2 linked regions of the Sediminicoccus rosea genome follow. The protein of the gene in region 1 interacts with the protein of each later gene in a pairwise test. Links are inferred from orthologs where the notes say so. Each region holds a gene or a part of one and is shown on either strand. Other genes may lie near its edges. The genes, in order: odhB and lpdA.

What was found.
Region 2: the proteins of odhB (region 1) and lpdA interact in binary tests that used the Escherichia coli proteins (3 or more experiments, as listed by UniProt). The link is inferred for Sediminicoccus rosea from one-to-one orthologs.

The regions. Positions count from the first base shown.
Region 1 is NZ_CP137852.1:4,321,768-4,333,285, reverse strand. Bases 2,749-5,555 are described here. They hold odhB (2-oxoglutarate dehydrogenase complex dihydrolipoyllysine-residue succinyltransferase), read left to right. Parts: upstream 2,749-3,439; coding sequence 3,440-4,672; downstream 4,673-5,555. Other genes in these bases: R9Z33_RS20830 (hypothetical protein), read right to left, coding at 5,447-5,555; R9Z33_RS20835 (DUF1489 family protein), read right to left, coding at 4,979-5,401; R9Z33_RS20840 (hypothetical protein), read left to right, coding at 4,676-4,903; R9Z33_RS20850 (2-oxoglutarate dehydrogenase E1 component), read left to right, coding at 2,749-3,368. In the rest of the region: sucD (succinate--CoA ligase subunit alpha), read left to right, coding at 1-259; more of R9Z33_RS20850, read left to right, coding at 489-2,748; more of R9Z33_RS20830, read right to left, coding at 5,556-6,112; R9Z33_RS20825 (efflux transporter outer membrane subunit), read left to right, coding at 6,424-7,995; R9Z33_RS20820 (efflux RND transporter periplasmic adaptor subunit), read left to right, coding at 8,008-9,234; R9Z33_RS20815 (efflux RND transporter permease subunit), read left to right, coding at 9,231-11,518. UniProt on the Escherichia coli protein: E2 component of the 2-oxoglutarate dehydrogenase (OGDH) complex which catalyzes the second step in the conversion of 2-oxoglutarate to succinyl-CoA and CO(2).
Region 2 is NZ_CP137852.1:4,565,503-4,577,099, reverse strand. Bases 5,912-8,797 are described here. They hold lpdA (dihydrolipoyl dehydrogenase), read left to right. Parts: upstream 5,912-6,601; coding sequence 6,602-7,993; downstream 7,994-8,797. Other genes in these bases: R9Z33_RS21990 (Bug family tripartite tricarboxylate transporter substrate binding protein), read right to left, coding at 8,125-8,797; R9Z33_RS22000 (hypothetical protein), read right to left, coding at 6,089-6,427; R9Z33_RS22005 (hypothetical protein), read right to left, coding at 5,912-6,030. Also shown: R9Z33_RS22035 (aspartate aminotransferase family protein), read left to right, coding at 1-636; argF (ornithine carbamoyltransferase), read left to right, coding at 633-1,583; R9Z33_RS22025 (D-aminopeptidase), read right to left, coding at 1,590-3,137; R9Z33_RS22020 (tripartite tricarboxylate transporter substrate binding protein), read right to left, coding at 3,166-4,134; R9Z33_RS22015 (Bug family tripartite tricarboxylate transporter substrate binding protein), read right to left, coding at 4,168-5,145; R9Z33_RS22010 (hypothetical protein), read right to left, coding at 5,287-5,646; more of R9Z33_RS22005, read right to left, coding at 5,701-5,911; more of R9Z33_RS21990, read right to left, coding at 8,798-9,090; mdlC (benzoylformate decarboxylase), read right to left, coding at 9,091-10,710; R9Z33_RS21980 (hypothetical protein), read right to left, coding at 10,770-11,138; R9Z33_RS21975 (gamma-glutamylcyclotransferase), read right to left, coding at 11,177-11,597. UniProt on the Escherichia coli protein: Lipoamide dehydrogenase is a component of the glycine cleavage system as well as of the alpha-ketoacid dehydrogenase complexes.

The sequences.
Region 1 (11,518 bases):
CGGCCAGTCGGAAATCCAGGCGGCGGAGTTCCTGAAGTCCGAGAATTTCGGGCCGGGCAAGCCGAACAAGCCGGTGGTGGGCTTCATCGCCGGCGCCACGGCGCCTCCGGGCCGCCGCATGGGCCATGCGGGCGCGGTTATCTCGGGCGGCAAGGACACGGCGGCCGCCAAGATGGCGGCGATGGCCGAGGCGGGCATCCATATCGCCGACACGCCGGCGAGCCTGGGCTCGACCATGGTGCGCGCCCTCAAGGGCTGAATTTCCGAGTTTGAAAGTCAGGAAAGGGCCGGATTCGTCCGGCCCTTTTTCGTTGTTTTCATTGCTCTTTCAGAACGCCGATTTCCTCAACTCTCCCATGCGGAGAGGGGCTGCCCCTGTCCCATCCTTAGGTCTATGTTCACCGGAATCCGCCCAGCCTCAGGCTGAGGCTGGAATGCCGTGAACAAGGAAGGGCCGGGCCGCCGCAAGACGCGCCCGTGGAAAAAGAATGGCCGGAGTGGACATCCTCGCGAGCGCGATGAACGGGGCCAATGCCGCCTATCTCGCTGACACCTACGCCCGCTGGGTCGAGAATCCCGGCTCCGTGGACCCTTCCTTCGCCGAGCTTTTCGCCGCGCTGAACGATGACGCCCGCGCCGTCCTGACGGATGCCATGGGCGCCTCCTGGGCGCCGCGGCCGCGCGGTGGCTTCGCGCCGCCCGAGGAAGCGAAGCCCGCGCCCAAGGGCGGCGCCGCCGGCCAGGCCCGCGCGACCGACCCCGAGGAAACCCGGCGCGCCGTGCTGGACAGCATCCGGGCCCTGATGCTCATCCGCTCCTACCGCGTGCGTGGCCATCTGGAAGCGAAGCTGGACCCGCTGGGCCTGCAGGTGCCGCCGGCCCACCCCGAGCTTTCCGCCGCCTTCTGGGGCTTCTCCGAGGCCGATCTCGACCGCCGCATCTTCATCGACAACGTGCTCGGCCTCGAGACCGCCACGGTGCGTGAGATCATGCAGCGCGTCCGCGCCACCTATTGCGGTCCGATCGGCGTCGAGTTCATGCACATCCAGGATCCGGACCAGAAGTCCTGGATCCAGCAGCGCGTCGAGGGCGCGCCTTGGGTGACCGGCTTCACCCCGGCCCAGAAGCGCCAGATCCTGCTGCAGCTCACCGAGGCCGAGGGCTTCGAGGCCTTCTGCGCGAAGAAGTATGTCGGCACCAAGCGTTTCGGCCTGGAGGGCGGCGAGAGCACCATCCCCGCCGTACAGACCGTGATCGAGACCGCGGCGCGCGAGGGCGTGAAGGAAATCGCCATCGGCATGGCGCATCGCGGGCGGCTGAACATGCTCGTGAACGTCGTGAAGAAGCCCTACATGCAGGTCTTCTCGGAGTTCAAGGGATCGTCCTTCAAGCCCGATGATGTGCAGGGCTCGGGCGATGTGAAGTACCACCTCGGCACCTCGACCGATGTCGAGATCGAGGGCCGCAAGGTCCACCTGTCCCTCCAGCCGAACCCCTCGCACCTCGAGGCGGTGAACCCCGTCGTCGCGGGCAAGGTGCGCGCGCGGCAGGACATGGCGGGCGATGTGAAGACGCGCAGCAGCGTCATGGGCATCCTGCTGCATGGCGACGCCGCCTTCGCCGGCCAAGGCCTGGTCTATGAGACGCTGGCGATGAGCCAGCTCATCGGCTACCGCACGGGCGGCACGATCCACATCGTCACCAACAACCAGATCGGCTTCACCACCGTGCCGGCGCATGCCTATTCCGGCCTCTACTGCACCGACGTGGCCAAGGCGATCCAGGCGCCGATCCTGCATGTGAATGGCGACGACCCCGAGGCGGTGGTGTGGTGCGCGCAGCTCTGCGCCGAGTTCCGCATGCGCTTCCAGGCGGACATCGTGCTCGACATCGTCTGCTATCGCCGCCACGGCCATAACGAGAGCGACGAGCCCGCCTTCACGCAGCCCACCATGTACAGCCGCATCCGCCAGATGAAGACGACGCGGACCCTCTATGCCGAGCGCCTGGCCGCCGAGGGTTCGGTGACCGCCGAGGACGCGCAGGCCATCCAGGACGCCTTCAATGCCAAGCTGGAGGAAGCCTTCGAGGCCGCCGCCAGCTTCAAGCCCAACAAGGCGGACTGGCTGGAGGGGCATTGGTCCGGCCTCAAGGCCGTGGGCAGCACCGACCAGGTGGAGCAGCTGCACGACACCGCCGTGAGCCTCGACACGCTGCGCGAGGTGGGCGGCGCGCTCTGCCGCGTGCCGGCCGATTTCAACGCCAATTCCAAGATCGTCCGCCAGCTCGAAGCCAAGAAGACCGCGATCGAGACCGGCGAAGGCCTGGACTGGGCGACCGGCGAGGCGCTGGCCTTCGGCACCCTCCTGCTGGAAGGCCATCGTGTCCGCCTCTCGGGCGAGGATGTGCAGCGTGGCACCTTCAGCCACCGCCATTGCGTGCTGGTGGACCAGACCGACCAGCGCGAATACGCGCCGCTGAACCACATCCGTGAGGGTCAGGCCCGCTTCGAGGCCTTCAACTCCCTGCTCAGCGAGGCCGGCGTCCTCGGCTTCGACTACGGCTATTCGCTGGCCGACCCCAAGACGCTGGTGCTGTGGGAGGCGCAGTTCGGCGACTTCGCGAACGGCGCCCAGGTCATCATCGACCAGTTCATCGCCTCGGGCGAGACGAAGTGGCTGCGCATGTCGGGCCTCGTCATGCTGCTGCCGCACGGGCATGAGGGGCAGGGGCCCGAGCATTCCTCCGCGCGGCCCGAGCGCTACCTGCAGCTCTGCGCCGAGCGCAACATGCGCATCTGCAACTTCACCACGCCCGCCAACTACTTCCACGCGCTGCGCCGCCAGCTCAAGGCGAACTACCGCAAGCCGCTGGTGGTGATGACGCCGAAATCGCTGCTGCGCCACAAGCTCGCGGTCAGCAGCCTGGCCGAATTCGGCCCTGGCTCGGCCTTCCGCTACGTGATCCCCGAGGTGGACGCGATCGCTCCGGAAGAGCGCGTGAAGCGCGTCGTCCTCTGCACCGGCAAGGTCTATTACGACCTGCTGCAGGAGCGGCGCGAGAAGGGCGTGAACGACGTGGCGCTGATCCGCCTCGAGCAGCTCTACCCCTTCCCGGCCAACAGCCTGGCCCTGGCGCTGGCGCCCTACAAGAACGCCGAGATCGTCTGGTGCCAGGAGGAGCCCGAGAACATGGGCGCCTGGCATTTCGTGGACCGCCGGATCGAGAAGGTGCTGAGCGACCTCGGCGCCACCGGCCGCCGCCCGGTCTTCATCGGCCGCGAGGAGGCGGCGAGCCCGGCCACCGGCCTCGCCAAGGTGCACCAGACCCAGCAGGATGCGCTGGTGCGCCAGGCGCTGGGTCTCTGAACGATGACGCCCGGGGCCTGACGCCCCGGGCCTGATGGATTAAGACGAGTTCCAGGAAAAAGCGGAAAACCATGGCAACCGACATTCTCGTGCCCACCCTGGGTGAAAGCGTCAGCACCGCGACCGTCGCGCGTTGGCTCAAGCAGGCCGGTGAGGCGGTGGCCGCCGACGAGCCGCTCGTCGAACTCGAAACCGACAAGGTCACGGTCGAGGTGAACGCGCCCGCCGCCGGCGTGCTGGAGGCCATCGCCGCCCAGACCGGCGCCGAGGTCGAGCCGGGCGCCGTGCTCGGCAGCATCGCCGCCGGCGCCGGCAAGCCCGCCGCGCCGCCCACCGCCGCTGCCAAGCCGGTCGGCACCGGGGGTGGCTCGGTCGCGGCCTCCGAGGTGCATGGCGCCGCCCCGGGCGGCCATGCCCCGGCCGCCGCCCCTGCGCCGCTGCCGGCCGCGGCCAAGCTGATGGCCGAGAACAACGTCAGCCCCGCGCAGATCGGCGCCGGTTCCGCCAAGGATGGCCGGATCGCCAAGGGCGATGTGCTCGACTTCCTGAGCCGCCCTGCCGCCGCTTCCGCCCCCGTCGCGGCCAAGCCCGCGCGCTCGCTGGAAGCCGGCGAGGAGCGCGTGAAGATGACGCGCCTGCGCGCCACCATCGCGCGCCGCCTGAAGGAGGCGCAGAACACCGCCGCCATGCTCACCACCTTCAACGAGGTGGATATGGGCGCGGTCATGGGCCTGCGCGCCGAATACAAGGACCATTTCGAGAAGCGTCACGGCGTGAAGCTCGGCTTCATGAGCTTCTTCGTGAAGGCCTGCGTCGCGGCGCTGCAGGAATTCCCGGCAGTCAACGCCGAGATCGAGGGCGATGAGGTCATCTACCGCAACTTCGTCCATATGGGCATCGCGGTCGGCGGGCCTTCGGGCCTCGTCGTGCCCGTGCTGCGCAACGCGGACACCATGGGCTTTGCCGAGATCGAGAAGCGCATCGCCGATTTCGGCAAGCGCGTGCGCGACGGCCAGCTCAAGCTGGAGGAGATGGCGGGCGGCAGCTTCACCATCACCAATGGCGGCATCTACGGCTCGCTGATGTCCACGCCGATCCTGAATCCGCCGCAGTCGGGCATCCTCGGCATGCACAAGATCCAGGACCGCCCGATGGCCGTGGGCAAGTCCATCGAGATCCGCCCGATGATGTATCTCGCCATGTCCTACGATCACCGGATCGTGGATGGGAAGGAGGCCGTCTCCTTCCTCGTCCGCGTGAAGGAAGCGATCGAGGATCCGCGCCGCCTGATGCTGGGGGTCTGAGGCATGCGTTCGCGCGAAGGCCAGCTCAGCGACAACCGGCCCATCTCTCGCACCCGGCCGGAGAAGGAAAAGCAGCTGCGCGACCTGAAGGAAGTGCTGGCGGGGATGAAGGCGCATGCCACCCCCGCGCTGCGCGACTCCGTGAAGGCGAAGATCAAGGAACTCGAGGCGGATCTGGCGCAGCCGGCGCCGCCGCCGCGGGACCGCCGGCCGCCGCGGCGGGAATTCTAGGGGCAAGTTCCAGAGCTCCGCCCAGGACCCGCCGGGGCCCCGGGGGCGAAGACCCTTGGCCCCGGACCGCGGGAATTAGATCAGCCTTGCTTCCCGGAGCGCGGCCCTCAGCGCCGGAGGCAGGGCCTCCATGCCGGAAGCAGCGACCCCCTCGACAACATCCGGCGGGGCGTCTTCCGGCGACAGGTAGCGCCAGCCCTGGAATGCCTTGGTGGCCCGGGCCTCCACCATCACCAGCTTCGGATCCAGCACCAGCCCGGCGCAGGGCGTGCCGTCATCCCACTGGTCCTCGATGATGTCGAGGATGCGCTGCCGCACCTGCAGGAAGCCCGAAACCACCCAGTAGATGCTGCCGCCATCGAGGACCTCCTCGCGGCGCTTGGGCATCATGCGCGTCTGATGGCGCAGCGGCGGGTCGGCCACGGCGCGCAGCTTCTGGATGGCGCGCAGTTGCGCCACATCCTTGGGGCCGACGGAAAGCTTCAGCATATGCAGCATCGCCCCTGCATGTGGCCCGGGTGGCGAGTCGGGCAAGCTCTGATGTTACGAGGGCGGCGTGGTGGCCGCCGGCGCCGCGGCGAGCGCCCGGTTGGGCTGCGGCCGCAGGCTGGCATAGGCCACCTGGCCGAAATCCTGCAGCCGCCGCTCCACCGCCTGGAAGGCCGCGCGCTCCCGCGCCGAGAGCGGGGCATCCGGCGTGTTGCTGCGATGCGCCAGGTAGCGCGCCAGCATGCCCGAGCCGCGGCGATGCGCGGCGGCGACCATGCCGCCCTCGCTCAGGCTGATCTCCTGGCCGTTCAGCCCGCGCACGCTGCCGCCCTGGCGCGTCATCACGCCATTGCGCTCCAGCTGCACCTCGACCCGGCGGAGGAAGTGGGACATCGCGGCCTCCTGCGCGGCGGGATTGGCGAGGAAATCGGCCTCGCTGCGCACGCCGTGCCGTTCGGCCAGCGCGGTCCATTGCCCCTGCGCGTTCCTCCAGCCCAGGTCGAGCAGGCTGCTGGGCAGGAACTGGTAGCGGCCGAGCGCGCCGGAGCGCGGGTTGCGCACGCCATAGCCATCCCGCGCATGCTCGGCGCTGCGTTCGGCCTGGGCGATGCGCTGGCGGAATTCGGGGTTGGGCGCGGCCTCCCAGGGGCGTGGCCCTACGCCGGACAGCGCCACGCCCCGCACGCGGGGCGTGGCCTCCTGTGCGGTGGCGAGGGCCACGGCGAAGCCGCCCGGCAGGGGCTGGCGGGCTCGCGCCGCGGGTTGGGCCGCCGGGGCAAGGCCAGGGGAAGCGGCCGGTGATGGAGGGATGGCGGTGAGCGGTTCCACACGCCGATCATCGCCACACAGGATTAACGCGCGATGAAGACACTTGCCGCATGATAGGCCTTCTCAGCCGGGCGGTTGGTCCATATCGTCGCGCGGGACGTGAATGATTCGAGCGAGGATGGGTGCCCGTGCCGTCTGATGAAAATTTGCCGCGGCGCCCCGCGCGATTCGCGAAACCCGCCCCCGCCGCGCGTCGCTGGGGCATGCTCGCCCTGGCGGTTCCTTTGCTCGGCGGCTGCACCATGGTGGGGCCGGATTTCTCCCGCCCGCCCGCGCAGCTTGACACCAGCTGGGCCGCCGGCCCGAACATCCCGGCCACGCGCTGCGTGCCGACCGCCACCACCACCTGCCCGCCGGCGGACACCGCCTGGTGGCGCAGCCTGAACGACCCGACGCTGAACCGCCTGATCGAGACGGCAGCGGCGCAGAACCTTACCCTCCAGCGCGCCGGCGTGCGCGTGCTGCAGGCCCGCGCCGTGCTGGCCGCGACGGTCGGCGCCTATTACCCGCAGCAGCAGCAGGCCTATGGGCTGCTGCTGACCGAGCGCGCCACCAGCAACAATTCGGGCGCCATCACTGGCGGCACGCGGGGCTACAATCTCGGCCGCGCCGGCATCACCGCCGCCTGGGAGATTGATTTCTGGGGCCGCTTCCGCCGCGCCATCGAGGCATCCGATTCCGACCTCGTCGCCTCCATCGCCGATTACGACAACGCGATGGTCAGCCTGCTGAGCGACACGGCGGCGACCTATGTGAACCTGCGCGGGCTGGAAGCGCGGCTCGCCATCACCAAGGCCAACATCAACCTGCAGCGGCAGTCGCTGCGCATCGCCCGCGTCCGCTTCCGCGAGGGTGCGACGAGCGAGCGCGACCCCGACCAGGCGCAGTCCCAGCTGGCCGGGACCGAGGCGCTGGTGCCCGGCCTCGAGGCGCAGATCGAGCGCGCGCGCAACGCGCTCGCCGTGCTGCTCGGCGTCACGCCGGCCGAGATCCGGACCATGCTCCAGCCGGGCCCCATCCCGCGCCCGGGCCTGATGGTGGCCACCGGTGTTCCGGCGGACCTGCTGCGGCGCCGGCCGGACCTGCGGCTCGCCATCGCCAATGCGGCCGCGCAAAGCGCGCGCATCGGCGTGGCGCGGGCCGACCTCTTCCCCGCCGTCTCGCTCAGCGGCAGCTTCGGCTTCCTCGCGACCGATGCGGGCAGCCTGCGCCTCGCCTCGGGCGGCGCCTGGCGCAACGCGACGAGCTTCACCGCCGGCCCCTCGGTGCTCTGGAACATCCTGAACTGGGGGCAGATCACCAACCAGGTGCGCGCGCAGGATGCGGTGTTCCAGCAGGCGCTGCTCACCTACCAGCAGGCCGTGCTCCAGGCGCAGCGCGAGGTGGAGGACGGCCTCGTCTCCTTCGCCGGCGCGCAGCAGGCCGCCGTGGCCCTGCGCCGCGCCGTCGCCGCCTCGCGCCGCGCGGCCGCCATCTCGCTCACGCAGTATGAGCAGGGGCAGACCGACTACACGACCGTGCTGCTCAGCCAGCGCATCCTGCTCGAATACGAGGACCAGCTCGCCATCGCCGAGACCGACATCCCGCAGGGCCTCATCTCGGTCTATCGCGCGCTGGGCGGCGGCTGGGAGATCCGCGAGGGCCGGCCGCTGGTCACCGAGGCGACGCGCCGGCAGATGGCGCTGCGCACCGATTGGGGCCCGCTGCTCGACTACGACGATGGCCGCCTGACCCCGCCGCGGACCCAGGGTCTGCTGCCCCAACCCACCTTCTAGCGTGAGCATCCGATGATCCGACGTCATGCCAGTCTGCTGCTGATCACGGGCGCGCTGCTCGGCTGCAAGGAGGACAACACCTTCGTGCCGCCGCCCCCGCCGCAGGTGACGGCGGCCACCCCGGCGGTGGCGCCGGCGACGGAATATCTGGAGGCGACGGGCAGCACGGTGGCGGTCAGCGTGATCGACCTCGTCGCGCGCGTGCCGGGCTTCCTGCGCTCCATCGACTACGCGGATGGCGCGGTGGTGCGCAGCGGCCAGCGCCTCTTCCAGATCGAGCCCGACCAGTATCGCGCCAAGGTGCAGCAGGCCGAGGCGCAGGTGCAGCAGAACCAGGCCCTGCTGGACCGTGCCAATTCGGAACTCGCGCGCCAGCAGCGGCTGATCGGCCAGAACGCGACCGCCCAGGCCGACCTGGAGCGCTGGCAGTCCCAGCGCGACCAGGCGCAGGCGACGCTCGGCGAGGCGCAGGCCAATCTGGCGCTGGCCCGCATCAACCTTGGCTACACCGATGTGACGGCGCCCTTCGACGGCGTGGCCGGCGCGCATATGGTGGACGTGGGCGCCCTGGTCGGCGCCTCGACGCCGACGCGGCTTGCGACGCTGGTGCAACTCTCACCGATCCATGTGAACTTCTCGGTCAATGAGCGCGACCTGCTGCGCATCCGGCGCGAGCTGGACGGGCGGGGCATCCGCAGGCCGGACCAGCTGGGCGACAACGCGCCGCCGGTGCAGATCGCCCTGGCCGGGGATTCCCAGTTCCGCATCGGCGGGCGGCTGGACTACATCGCGCCGCAGCTCGACCCGGCCACGGGCACGCTGCAGCTGCGCGGCCTCTTCGCCAATGCCGACCAGACGCTGCTGCCCGGCCTGTTCGTGCGGGTGCGCGTGCCGATCCGCACGCGGCCGGATGCGCTGATGGTGCCCGAGGCGGCGCTGGGCTCCAACCAGCTCGGCTCCTACCTCATGGTGGTGGGGGCCAATTCCACCATCGAGCAGCGGCCGGTGATGCTGGGCCAGCGCATCGGCACGCTGCGCGTGATCGAGGAGGGGCTGAAGCCGGAGGACCAGGTGGTGATCTCCGGCCTGCAACGCGCCATCCCTGGCGCGCGCGTCACGGTGCAGCGCGGCACCATCGCGCCACCGCCGGCTGAGCCCGTCACCGGCACGGTGGCCAATCCGGTGCCCGCGGCGCCGTCTGCCCCGGCGCCCGCCCCCGCGGCGGCACCCGCCCGATGATCTCGCGCTTTTTCATCGCGAGGCCCATCCTCGCCAACGTCATCGCGATGCTCTTCGTGCTGATCGGTGCCGTCTCGGTCTTCAACCTGCCGGTCGCGCAGTATCCCAATGTGGTGCCGCCGACGGTGACGGTCACCACCAGCTATCCGGGCGCCTCGGCGCAGACCATCGTGGACACGGTGGCCCTGCCGATCGAGCAGCAGGTCAACGGCGTCGCCGGCATGATCTACATGCAGTCGCAGTCGGCGGCGGACGGCTCCTACACCCTCACAGTCTCCTTCGAGATCGGCACCGATCCGAACATGGCGCAGGTGCTGGTGCAGAACCGCGTCGCCTCGGCGCTCGCGCAGCTGCCCGCGCCGGTGCAGATGCAGGGCGTCACCACACAGATCCATGCCAGCTCGATCCTGGAGATCGTGACGCTCGCCTCCACCAACCCGCGGCATGACGGGCTGTTCCTGGCAAACTACGCGACGATCAACCTGATGCAGGAGCTGTCGCGCCTGCCCGGCGTGGGCCAGGTGCGCGTCTTCGGTGCCGCGCAATACGCCATGCGAATCTGGCTCGACCCCGACCAGATGCAGGCGCGCGGGCTGGTTCCGGGCGATGTGATCCAGGCACTGCAGCAGCAGAACCAGCAGGTGGCGGCGGGCCAGCTCGGCATGCAGCCGGCCCCCTCGGGCCAGGCCTTCCAGATCACGCTGAACATCCTGGGCCGCCTCGAGGATGTCTCGCAGTTCGAGGACATCATCATCAAGGCCGAGCCGGGCGGGCGCTTCATCCGCGTGCGCGATGTCGGCCGCGTCGAGCTGGGGGCGCAGACCTACAGCCAGATCTTCAACTGGAATGGCCGCGCCTCCACCGGCCTCGGCATCTTCCAGCTCCCCGGCGCCAATGCGCTCGAGGTGGCGGCGCAGGTGAAGGCGACGATGGAACGCCTCTCGCGCGATTTCCCCGAGGGCATGACCTGGGCCATCCCCTTCGACACGACGATCTTCGTCAAGACCTCGATCCATGAGGTCTATGTGACGCTCCTCATCGCGGGCGTGCTGGTCCTGGCGGTCATCCTCGTCTTCTTGCAGGACTGGCGTGCCACGCTGGTGCCGGCGACGACGGTGCCGGTCACGATCATCGGCGCCTTCGCGGCCATGGCGGCCCTCGGCTTCACCATCAACCTCTCCACGCTCTTCGCCATCGTGCTGGCCATCGGCATCGTGGTGGATGACGCGATCGTGGTGGTGGAATCCGCGGCCCATCACATCGACAAGGGCGAGGAGCCGCATGTCGCCGCCGGCAAGGCGATGGACGAGCTGTTCGGCCCCATCATCGGCATCACGCTCGTGCTGATGGCGGTGTTCCTGCCGGCCGCCTTCCTGCCCGGGCTGACCGGCCAGATGTATCGCCAGTTCGCCCTCGTCATCGCCGCCACGGCGCTCATCAGCGCGATCAACGCGGCGACGCTGAAGCCCACGCAGTGCGCCATGTGGCTGAAGCCCGCCACGCCGCCGGAGAAACGCAACATCTTCTGCCGGGTGTTCAACCGCGGCTTCGGCGTGGTGGAGGCGTGGTATACGCGCGTCGTCGCCGTCATCGTGCGGCATGCGCGCGTCTCCGTGCTGCTGGCGCTCGGCATGATCGGCCTCGCCGGCTGGGGTCTCACGCGGATTCCCACGGCCTTCATCCCGACCGAGGACCAGGGCTACCTGCTGCTCAGCGTGCAGCTGCCCGACGGCGCCTCGCTTGAGCGGTCGCACCGGGTGCTGAGCGATGTGGAGGCCGAGGTGCGCGCCATCCCCGGCGTCGCGCAGACCATCGTCATCACCGGCGTCTCCGTTCTGGACAACAACGCCACCCTGGTGAATGCGGGCGTGATCTACGCGATCCTGGACGACTGGTCGCTGCGGCCGCCCAGAAGTGGCCGGGATCTGCGCGGCCTCTACGCCACGATGTTGCGGCGCTTCAGCACCTACCAGGATGCGGCGATCAGCGTGCTGCCGCCGCCGCCCATCCAGGGCATCGGCAATGCCTCCGGCTTCTCGATGATGGTCGAGCTGCGGGACGGCGTCTTCGACTGGACCAAGCTGCAGCGGCTGACCGACACGATCGTCGAGAACGCCACCTCGCAATCGGCCATCAACCGCGCCTTCACCACCTTCCGCGCCGAGGTGCCGCAGCTGCGCGTGGAGGTGGACCGCGTGCAGGCGGAGGCGCTGCAGGTGGGCGTGGCCGACGTGTTCTCGACCGTGCAGAGCTATCTGGGCTCCACCTACGTCAACCAGTTCAA
Region 2 (11,597 bases), 240 kb from region 1 along the record:
CGCCCGGCCGACCTGCGCTTCCTGCGCGAACTCCGCGCCGTCTGCGACGAGTTCGGGCTGCTGCTGGCGCTGGACGAGGTGCAGACCGGCATGGGTCGCTCAGGCAAGCTCTGGGCGCATCAATGGGCCGGCATCGAGCCTGACGTCATGTCCTCGGCCAAGGGCATCGGCGGTGGCTTCCCGCTCGGCGCCGTGATGGCGAAGGAGGCGGTCGCCAAGCACCTCAAACCCGGCACCCACGGGACCACCTATGGCGGCGGGCCGCTGGCCTGCGCCGCGGGCAATGCTGTGCTGGACGTGGTCCTGGCCCCCGGTTTCCTGGATCAGGTGGACCGCGTGGCGCGTCACCTCTGGCGCGGCATGCTGGCGCTGGCCGAGCGCCATCCGCGCGTGATCCTGGGCGTGCAGGGCGCCGGGCTGCTGCTCGGCCTGCGCCTGGTGCCGGAGGTGAGCAACGGCGCCATGCAGGCGCAATGCGTGGAGGAAGGCCTGCTGACCGTCGCGGCCGGGATGAACGTGCTGCGCGTGGCGCCGCCCCTGATCATCACCGAAACCGAGGTGGATGAGGCGCTCGCCGCCCTCGACCGCGCCTGCCTGGCCCTCACGCCCGCTGAAGCGCTGGCGCCCGCCAAGTGAGTGCCTTGTTGAAGCCGACGGCCGGGGGCGGCGAAGGCCCCCGGCACTTCCTGGAATTGATGGACCTCGACGGCCCCACGCTCCGGCACATGCTGGAGCTGGGCAAGAAGGCGAAGCGCGGCGAGGTGCCGGGCCAGCCGCTGGCCGGCAAGACGGTGGCGCTGATCTTCGAGCTGCCCTCCACGCGCACCCGCGTCAGCTTCGAGGTGGGCATCCGCCAGCTCGGCGGCACGCCGCTCGTGCTCACGGCGCGCGAGATCCAGCTGAACCGTGGCGAGAGCGTGAAGGATACGGCGCGCGTGCTCTCGCGCTACGTGGACGCCATCATGTTGCGGACCGCGGATGTCTCGAACATCCGCGAACTCGCGGCGCATGCCACGGTGCCGGTGATCAACGGGCTGACCAACATCAGCCATCCCTGCCAGCTCATGGCCGATGTGATGACCTTCGAGGAGCATCGCGGCGCGATCGCCGGCCAGGTCGTCGCCTGGACGGGCGATGGCAACAATGTGGCCCAGAGCTTCATCCAGGCCGCGGCGCGCTTCGGCTTCACGCTGCGCATCGCGACCCCGCCCGAGCTGGCGCCGCCCGCTGAGCTGATCGCCTGGGCGCGGCGCGAGGGCGCGCAGATCGAGCTGACGCATGATCCCGTCGCCGCGGTCCAGGGCGCCCGCTGCGTCGTGACCGATTGCTGGGTCTCGATGAGCGACGAGAAGGATGGCGAAACGCTGAGCCGGCATAACCTGCTGGCGCCCTATCAGCTCAACGGCGCGCTGCTGAAGCAGGCGGCGCCCGATGCCATCGTCATGCATTGCCTGCCGGCCCATCGCGGCGAGGAAATCACCGACGAGGTAATGGACGGCCCGCAGAGCGTCGTGTTCGACGAGGCGGAGAACCGGCTACACGCCCAGAAGGGCGTGCTGCTCTGGGCGATGGGCCTGGACTGACCGGCCTCAGGCGCGGCGCTGGTAGTCCAGCCCGCGTGCCAGCCAGCAGCCGATCTGCACGCCGCTGACCTGCCCCGCCTCGCGGCGGAAGGCGAGCGTCCAGTCCCCCGGCGGCGCGTGATCCAGCGCGCGCGGGCAGGGCAGCGCCCAGAGATCGGGGCCGATCGGCTCCAGCATCTCCATCCGCCCCTGGCCCACCGGCCCGGCGAAGCCGCCATAGGCGACGCCGCCCGCCGAGGTCACCAGCAGTTCCGCGTCCAGCTCGGCGCAATGGTAGTGCCCGGCGATGTCGCGGCTCGCCGTGCCTTCGCAGGGGATCAGCCGCGCGCGGTGGTTTTCCTGCGGGCGCTCCATCCATAGCCCGTCGGGGCCGGCATGCAGCCGGGTGCGGGCCGACCCGGCCGAGCCATCCGGCTGGAGGTCGAGCTTTTCCGCCCCATGGCCAAAGCGCAGCCGCAGCTGGCCGGGGGCGGCAAGGTCGATGCGCGCCGAAAGCCCCGTCTCCGGCTCGCGATAGCTGCCGAGCCAGGTCGGGGCGGGCAGGCCGGCGTCGGGCTGCGGGCGCGTCTCGCCCAGCACTGCGGCCAGCGCATCCAGCGCGGCGCCGGCCGCATCCCCCATGTGGTTGAACAGGACGACGATGGAGAGGCGCTCGGCCGCCACATGCAGGCGGTGGCTGCGCCAGCCGCGCAGCGCGCCGCCGTGGCCGGTGAAGTCCCGCCCGAATTCCCGCCCGCGCGCCAGGCCGAAGCCGTAGGGGGCGGGCGCGCCACCGGCGAAGGCCACGGGTGCGCTGAGCCGGTTGTAAAGCCCTGCCGGGTCGTCGCGCGTCGCATCCACATGGCGTTCCCAGGCGATCATGTCGTCCAAGCTGGCGCCGAGACCGGCATCACCGGTCCAGAGGATGCGGTTCTCCGCCGCGCGGAAGCCGGTGGCTTGGCTGCCCTCGTAGCCTTCCGTGCCGTCCGGCATGGCGCGCGTGTCGGCGGCGAGGAAGGCCGTCGCCATTCCGGCCGGCTGGAAGAGGTGGCGGGCGAGAAGTTCCGGGAAGGACCGGCCGGTTTCCGTCTCGAGCGCGTCGGAGAGCAGGCGGAAATTCTGGTTGCAGTAGGAATAGCGGGTGCCCGGCGCGAACTGCAGGCGGCGCGTGGCGGCGATCAGCCGCGCGGCCTCCACGTCGCCGAACGGCGCTTCCACGGGCGAGCCGAGCAGCATGGCCACCGCCCAATAGTCGCGCAGGCCCGACTGGTTATGCGCGAGGTGGAGCGCGCCGGGGGCTGGCCCCTCCAGCAGGGGCAGCCGCGCCCGCACCGCGGCGTCCAGCGCGGCGGGTTCCGCGCCCGAGGCCAGCATCGCCCCGCAGGTGAACTGCTTGGTGATGGAGCACATGCGGAAGAGGCTGGCGGGCGTGAAGGGGATGCGCCGCTCGGCATTGGCGTAGCCCCAGGCGTGGCGCACGAGCACCTCCCCCGCGCGGAGGATGGCGATGGCGCCGCCCGGGCCCGGATGGGCCCGCGGCAGGGATTCGAGCAGGGAGTCGAGGCGATCTTGCATGGGGCGCAGTCTCGCCCCGATGGCCGCCTCAGTCGATGCTCAGGTTCAGCCGGCGCACCGTATCCCGCTCATAGGCCACGCGCTCCCGCGCGAATTCCAGATAGGCCTGCGGGCCCAGATACTCGTTGGGGTTTTCCCAGCGCCGCATGATCGCCTGGCTGGCGTCATCCTCGAAGGCCTTCTTCAGGCTGCGGTGGACGATGTCCACGATCTCCGGATCAAGGCCCTTCGGGCCGACGATTCCATAGGGCGAAGTCACGCTGGTCCCGAGGCCCAGTTCGCGCAGCGTGGGCGCATTGGGGGCGGAGCCGAGGCGCGTCGGCGTCCAGACGCTCAGCAGCTTGAACTCGCCGCTTTCCACCTGCGGCCGCCAGGATTGGGCGTCGGCCACGATGTCGATCTGCCGGCCGAGCAGCATGGTCACCCCCTCCTGCGCGCCGCGCGTGGGGATGTGCTCCATCCGCACGCCGCGCTGGGCCAGGATGTCCTCCATCGCCAGGTGGTTGGTCGTCGCGATGCCGGAGGTGGAATAGGTCAGCTGGCCCGGGCGGCGGCGCGCCTCGGCGATCATGTCGTCAAACGTGTTCCAGCCGCGGTCGGCGCGGACCGCCGTGCCGAAGACGAAGCCGGTGACCTGCATGATGTAGCTGAAATCCGTGATGGGATCCCAGGTCGGCTGCCGCGTCAGGAAGGGGTGGCGCAGGATGGAGAGGTGGTGATGCGCCAGGGTGTAGCCATCCGGCCGCGCCTGCTGCGTCAGGAAGAAGGCCGCGCGGGTGCCGCGCGCGCCGGGCATGTTCTCGATGACGATGCTCTGCCCCGTGTCGCGCTGGAAGATCTCGAACATCTGCCGGTGCAGCGCGTCCAGGCTGCCGCCGGGCGGCCAGGGGATGAGGAAGCGGATGGTGCGGTTCGGGTAGCGCCCCTGGGCCAGCGCGGGGGCGGCCAAGGGCGATGCGGCGAGCGCGCCGAGCAGCGCACGGCGTTGGATCGTCATTCTTTTCGTTTCCTCCCTGAACGCGGACCGGCGCTATTCCATGCGGATGCCGAGCCTTGTGACCATCTCGCGCTCATAGGCGGCGCGTTGGACGACGAATTCCTGGTAGTCGGCCGTGTTGTAGTAGACGAGCGGCATGTCGAACTGGTTGCGCACGCGCGTGTTCTCCGGGCCCATCAGCGCCGTGTGGAAGGCGTCATGCAGCAGGCGGACGATGCCGGGGTCCATGCGCGGCGGGGCGCACAGGCCGTAGTTCGACGTGACGACCAGGTCATAGCCCAGCTCGCGCAGGGTGGGCGCATTGGGGAAGCGCGACACGCGATCCGCCGTCCAGACACTGAGCAGGCGCATCTGCCCCGCCTCGACCGGCCCGGCCCAGACGCTGCTGTCCGCGATCATGTCGATCTGCCCGCCCAGCACCTGGGGCACCGCCTCGGAGGCGCCGCGGAAGGTGACATGCGTCATTTCGATCCGCTCGCGCGCCATGATGTCTTCCATCGTCAGATGGTTCGTCGTGGCGATGCCGGAGGTCGCGAAGCTCACCCGGCCCGGATTGGCGCGGGCGTAGGTGATCATGTCCTGCCAGGTCTGGAAGCGGCTGTTGGCTGCGACGGCGACGCCGAAGAGCCAGCCGCTCAGCCCGATGAAGTTCGTGAAGTCGGTCGTCGCGTCCCATTGCGGGTTGCGCACCAGAAAGGGCCGGCGGATCACCGAGAGGTGCATCTGGCCGATGGTGTAGCCATCGGGCCGCGCCTCGCGCGCCAGGTGCACGGCGTGCAGCGTGCCGCCGGCGCCGCCGCGATTTTCGGCGACGACGGGCTGGCCCAGCAGGCGGCCGGCCTGCTCGCCCAGGCTGCGGAGCTGCGCATCGGCGCTGCCGCCCGGCGCCCAGGGGATGATCAGGCGGATCGGGCGTTCGGGGTAACGGCCCTGGCCGCTGGCCACATGGGGCGCGGCGAGCACGGCGCCGCCCACGGCGAGGGCATGCCGGCGTGAAAGGGTGTGGGCCATGACGTTCTCCCAAATGCCTCGGCGCATCTTACGGCGCCGTCATCCGGGATTGGGGCATGGAACCGGGGCGCTTGCCAAGTCCCTTCGTCGCGCGGCGAGGCGCCCATCCGGGGAGGCTTCCGCCCCCGCGGCGATCCGGCCCTAGGGCGCGAAGCAGCGCAGCGTCGTCGCGTTCTGGAGCGCCCTGGCGTCCAGGTTCCGGTCACTGGTGCCCAGCGCATGCTCGATCTGGCCGCCCGGGGGCAGGTAGCCGTTCAGCGCTTCGGCCGGGCGGGTGCTGCCGGGCAGGGTGAAGCTGTAGCTGTAGCGGAGGCCCGTCCGTCCGCGATCGGCGAGTTCCATCCGGTAGATGTAGCTGCCATCGCCCAGCGCGAGGCTGGCGAAGCGTGGTGGCGCCAGGCCCAGCGACGCGCAGTCGCGCTCGATGCCCGGAAGCTGCGCCTGCGCGGCGGGGGCGGTGGTCAGCAGCAGGGGCAGGGCGAGGAGGAAGATGCGGATCATGCGGACCTCATGACGGGGGCGTGCAGCATGCAACGCACTGCTACGCCGGGTCCATCAGGGCTGGCGGGGGATTGGCTGGCAGCGCAGCCGCGTCGCCGCCTCGATCGCCTCGGCCGCGAGCCGCGCCTCACCGGCGCCGAGGCGGATGCGCTGCATGCGTCCCGCCTCGATCCGCAGGGCCGGGAGGCTGCCCTCGCCCCAGCGCGGCTCGACCTGGACGGCGCGCATGCCGGGGTTGGACAGCGTCGCCCAATAGGCGAAGCCGGCCCCCTCCGCCTGGCTGCCGGCGCCCAGGATGATCACCTGGCCCGCGCAATCCTGGGCGGCGGCGGGCAGCGTGCCCAGCAGCAATGCCGCCATGCCCATCCATCCCGCTCCGCGCATGCCGCATCCTTCCCTTTGCCCGGCGAGCAGTGCCACGCCGGCGGCCGGATGGCGAGGCTCAGCCCGGCGCGGCGCAGATCAGCGTGGTGTTGGCCTGGAGCGCGGCGGTGGAGAGCGGGCGGTCCGTCCGGGCCAGCCAGTGTCGGTTCCAGCCGCCCGGCTCCATGCGGAAGGCGCCACGGTTCATCGCGCCCAGGCCATTGTACTGCACCGTCACCTGGACCGGGCGCCCCGAGATGTTCCGCAAATCCACCGAACTGGCCCAGTAGCCGCGCTCCGACTGGCTCTGCCAGCCCACCGCCTCCAGCACGCCGCTGCAATTGGGCGGGATCGCCTGGGCCTTTGCTCCGGCCAGGGGCAGGGCCAGCAGGCCGGCCGCGATGATGATCCTGCGCATCGTCCACTCCCTTCCGGATGGCATGAGCTTGCCCCGGCCCCGCGCCCGGTGCCAATCGGCCCCGCGCCAATCGGCCCCGCGGCAATCGGCACTGCGCATGGCGCCGATCGCCCGCACCTTGCGCCGCGCCCCCGCCCGCGCCAGTTTGCGGCCAAATACGGTTGAGGATCACCCATGTCTGACAGCTTCGACGTCATCGTCATCGGCGCCGGCCCCGGCGGCTATGTCTGCGCCATCCGCGCGGCCCAGCTCGGCCTCAAGGTCGCCTGCGTGGAGAAGCGCGCGACGCTGGGCGGCACCTGCCTCAATGTCGGCTGCATCCCCTCCAAGGCGCTGCTGCAATCTTCCGAGCATTTCGAGGAGACGAAGCACAAGCTGGCGGATCATGGCATCAACGTGACCGGCGTCTCCTTCGACCTCGCGCGCATGCAGGCCCGCAAGGCCGAGGTGGTGGGCGCCAACACCAAGGGCGTGGAATTCCTGTTCAAGAAGAACAAGGTGACCTGGCTGAAGGGCGCCGGGCGCATCGTGAACCCGACCACGGTCGAGGTCGCGGGCCAGAGCTACAGCACGAAGAACATCGTCATCGCGACGGGCAGCGAGAGCATCCCGCTCAAGGGCATCGAGGTGGATGAGACGCGCATCGTCACCTCCACCGGCGCGCTGGAGCTGACGCAGGTGCCCGAGCACCTGGTGGTGATCGGCGGCGGGGTCATCGGGCTTGAGCTCGGCAGCGTCTGGGGCCGCCTGGGCGCCAAGGTGACGGTCGTCGAATATCTCGACCGGATCACGCCGGGGATGGACAACGAGCTCTCCAAGGCCTTCGAGCGCGTGCTGACCAAGCAGGGCTTCAAGTTCAAGCTCAAGAGCAAGGTGACCGCCGCCGTGGCGGATGCGACGGGCGTGGACGTCACCATCGAGCCGGCCGCGGGCGGCGAGGCGGAGAAGATCCGCGCCGATGTCGTCCTGCTGGCCATCGGCCGCCGGCCGCATGTGGAGGGCCTGGGCCTCGCCGAGGTCGGCGTCGCACTCGATGAGCGCGGCCGCGTGAAGACCGACGCGCATTACGCGACCAACGTGCCCGGCATCTACGCCATCGGGGATGCCATCGCCGGCGCGATGCTGGCGCACAAGGCCGAGGATGAGGGCGTGGCGCTGGCCGAGCTGCTGGCCGGGCAGAAGCCGCACATCAACTACAACGCCATCCCGAGCGTGGTTTACACGTGGCCCGAGCTCGCTTCCGTCGGTGAGACGGAGGAGCAGCTGAAGGCGCGCGGGCAGGCCTACAAGGTCGGCAAGTTCCCCTTCACCGCCAATGGCCGCGCGCGCGCGATGGGGGACATGGACGGCTTCGTGAAGATCCTGGCCGATGCCAAGACCGACGCGGTGCTGGGCGCGCACATCATGGGCCCGGATGCCGGCACGCTGATCGCCGAGATCGCCATGGCGATCGAGTTCGGCGCGAGCGCGGAGGATGTGGCCCGCACCTGCCACGCCCACCCGACGCTGAGCGAGGCGGTCAAGGAAGCCGCGCTGGCCGTGGACGGACGGGCTTTGCATATCTGAATGCCCTCAGATGCCGGGCGCGCGCGTCCGCGCGCTTGGCTTCGGATCGCTGAAGCGATCCGCCGGCCGCAGTTGCGGCCGGATTCTGCGTGGGCGGGCGCAGGCTTGCCGGTTCGGCGCTGACTGCCGGCTTACTCCGCCCGTATGTTCGCGCTTCGGATGACGGCCTCCAGCGCCGTGGTCTGGGCTGCGATGAAGCTCGCGAAGGCCTCGGGCGTGCCACCGCCCAGCACCGCGCCCTGTTCGGCCAGGCGGCCGCCGATCTCGGGCTCGCGCAGCGCGGCATCCACCGCCGCCGCCATGCGGGCCACGATCTCGGGCGCTGTGCGGGCGGGGGCGGCCAGTCCGAACCAGGTGCCGAAGACAAAACCGGGCAGCCCGGCCTCGGCCGTGGTCGGCACGTCGGGCAGTTGCGGCAGGCGCTGCGGCGTGGCGACCGCCAGCGCGCGGACCGTTCCCTCGCGGATCTGCGGCAGGATGTTGGGCAGGTTGTCCACCATCAGGTCGATCTGGCCGGAGACGAGGTCCGTCACCGCCGGCGCCGCGCCGCGATAGGGGATGTGCAGGATCTGCGCGCCGCCCTGCTGCTTCAGCAATTCCAGCGCGATGTGCAGCGAGGAGCCATTGCCGGCCGAGCCCGCGCGGACCGCATCCGGCCGCGCCCGCGCCGCCTCCAGCATCTGCGCCAGATTCTGCCAGGGCCGGTTGCGCGCGACGACGATCACCTTGGGCGTGTTCACCAGCAGCACCGTGGGCGCGAAGGCGCTGCGCGTCTCATAGGGCATGGCGGCGAAGAGGAACTGGTTGGCCGCCAGCGGCCCGATCGAACCGAGCAGCCATGTGTAGCCATCCGGTGCCGCCTTCGCGACGAGGTCCGCGCCGATATTGCCGCCCGCGCCCGGCCGGTTCTCCACCACCACCGGCTGGCCCAGGGCGGTTTGCAGCCGCGCCGCCAGCGGCCGAGCCAGCAGGTCCGCGAGGCCACCGGGCGGGAAGGGCACGATGATGCGCATCGCCCGGCTGGGCCAGGCGCCCTGGGCCGATGCCGCCACCGGCAGCAGCGCGGGAAAGGCGAGGAGCGAGCGGCGATCCATCATCTACTTGGCCTTGTGGTAGAGGTGGGGGATGGCGTGATCCACGACGACGTCGAGCAGCATCGGTCCCTCGGCCGCGAAGGCGGCGTTGAGGCCCGCATGCAGCGCCTCGGCCGTCTCGACGCGCTGGGCCGGGCAGCCCTGGCCTGCGGCGAGGCTCACGAAATCGAGGCCCGGCAGCTCGATCCCCGGCGCGCCCTCCACCCCCAGCACGCGGGAGAAGCTGCGCATCGCGCCATAGCCCGCATTGTTCACGACGATGATGGTCAGCGGCAGCCGTGCCTGCACCGCGTTCCAGATCGCCTGGATGGAATACATCATCGAGCCGTCACCGATGACCGCGACCACGCGCGTGCCCGGGTTCGCCATGGCGACGCCGACCGCGGCGGGGAGCGAATACCCCAGGCCGCCCGAGGCCATGGTGTAGAAGCCGCCCCAGCGCGTGACGGGCAGGTGCCTCTGCAGCGCGGGCCGGTGCGAGGGCGCTTCCTCCACCAGGATCGCCTCCTGCGGCATGGCGGCGCGCAGCGCGGCGAAGAGGTATTCCGCCGGCAGGGGCAGGGCGGCCGCAGGTGGGGGCGCCGGTACGCGCGGGGCGGGCGCCGCGCGCCGCGTCTCCGGCAGGCGCTCCCGCAGCGCTGGCAGCGCGAGGCGCATGCTGCCCAGGATGGCGGTGCCGGAGGCGGCGGCCGCCGCCGCCTCGCCATCCGAGGTGAGCTGGAAGATCGGCGTGCCATCATGGAACACCGCGCATTCGCCCGCGACATGGAAGGTGAAGGCGGGCGCGCCGATCACGAGGATGAGATCATGCCCGGCGAGCCCCGCTGCCACCGCATTGGGCGCGGCGGCCAGGAAGCCCTGGAAGAGCGGATGATCCTCCAGGCAGGCGACGCGGCTGGCGAAGGGGCTCGTCAGGATCGGCGCGCGCGCGTGCTCGGCCAGCGCCAGCAGGGCGGGGCCGGCGCCTTCCTGGTCCACCTCGGGCCCGACGACGAAGACCGGCCGCTCGGCCTTTGCCAGCGCCGCCGCCAGGCGGTCGAGCAAGGCGGGGTCCGGTGCCACATCCACGCTGACCAAGCGCGCCGGTACGGGGCGCGTCAGCACGCCCCAGTCATCCATCGGGATGCTCACCAGCGTTGGCCCCCAGGGGCGCTGCATGGCGATGCGGTGGGCATGGGCGATGGCGGCCGGCACATCCTCGGCCCGCGCCGGTTCGATGCTCCATTTCACATAAGGGCGCGGGAAGTTCGCCGCCTCGGTCGCTCCCAGGAAGGGGTTGCCGGGCAGGAGCGAGCGCGCCTGCTGGCCGACCGTGATGACCAGCGGCGCCTGGTTGCGGAAGGCGGTGAAGATGTTGCCCGCCGCATGCCCCACGCCCACCGCCGAATGCAGGTTGCAGAAGGCGGCACGGCCGGTGGCGCGCGCATAGCCATCCGCCATGCCGACCACCACGGATTCCTGCAGCCCCAGCACATAGGTGAAGTCGTCCGGCCAGCGGTCGAGGAAGGGCAACTCGGTCGAGCCCGGATTGCCGAAGACCGTGGTCATGCCGAGTTCGCGCATCAGCGCGAAAGTCGCCTCGCGCACGGTAACGACGCCGGTCTCCATCGGGCCATGCGGCATTCTGCTTCCCCCTGGGCTTTGCGCCAGGGTTACGGCCTCCTGGGCCTCAGCCGCAAGCGCTACGTCTCCGCCCGGCGCGCGACGCGCCGCAGCACCGCGCAAAGCCGGGAGAAGCTGAGCCAGAAGCCGCCATGGCCCGGTGCATCCTCGGGCCGGCCATTCACTTGCGGCTCGCCCCGGCGAAGCAGGGCGAGGCGGGCCTCCATCCGGCCGCGCATGTTTTCCAGGAAGGCATCGGTGGCCGACAGATACTGCTCCAGCAATTCGGCGGTGACCTCGATCTCGGCGCTGGGCTTGCCGGCCGCGGTGAAGCGCTTCAGGCCACGCCCCTCGGCGAGGATGGCCAGGTGCAGCCGGTGAAGATCAGCGAGGTGCCGCGCGCAGCGCATCCGGGCCTCGCGGATCTCATCCTGCATGTCGGCCGCCATGGTGGATCCTCCTGTCGGTGGAGGATCAGGCGGAAAGGTTAATCAGACCTTGCCATCACCAGGCGCACCAGCCGCTCCAGCCGCGGATCGGCGAGGCCCATGGCGGAGAGCTGCCGGGCCGTGTTTTCCAGATATTCCCGGTTCGTGCCGGTCTTGCCCGCGCCGCGCGCGATGGTGGCCGCCGTGCTCTGCTCGCAGGGGCGGCAATAGGCCGGGTGGGCGCGGTCCGCGACATAGGCGATGCCCTGCACCGCGCGGCCGGAGGCGAGGCGCAGCTTCAGCAGGCGGCGGTGATAGACGTTCTCGCCATTCGGATTTTCGCGCGATTCCAGGTAGTCCAGCACGGCGGGCGCCTCGGCGCGGGCCACGCGGAAGGCGACCCCGCGGCAGGCGCCGCCGCGATCCAGCCCGAGCACCAGGCCGGGCATCTCGGGCGTGCCGCGATAATGCCGGGACCAG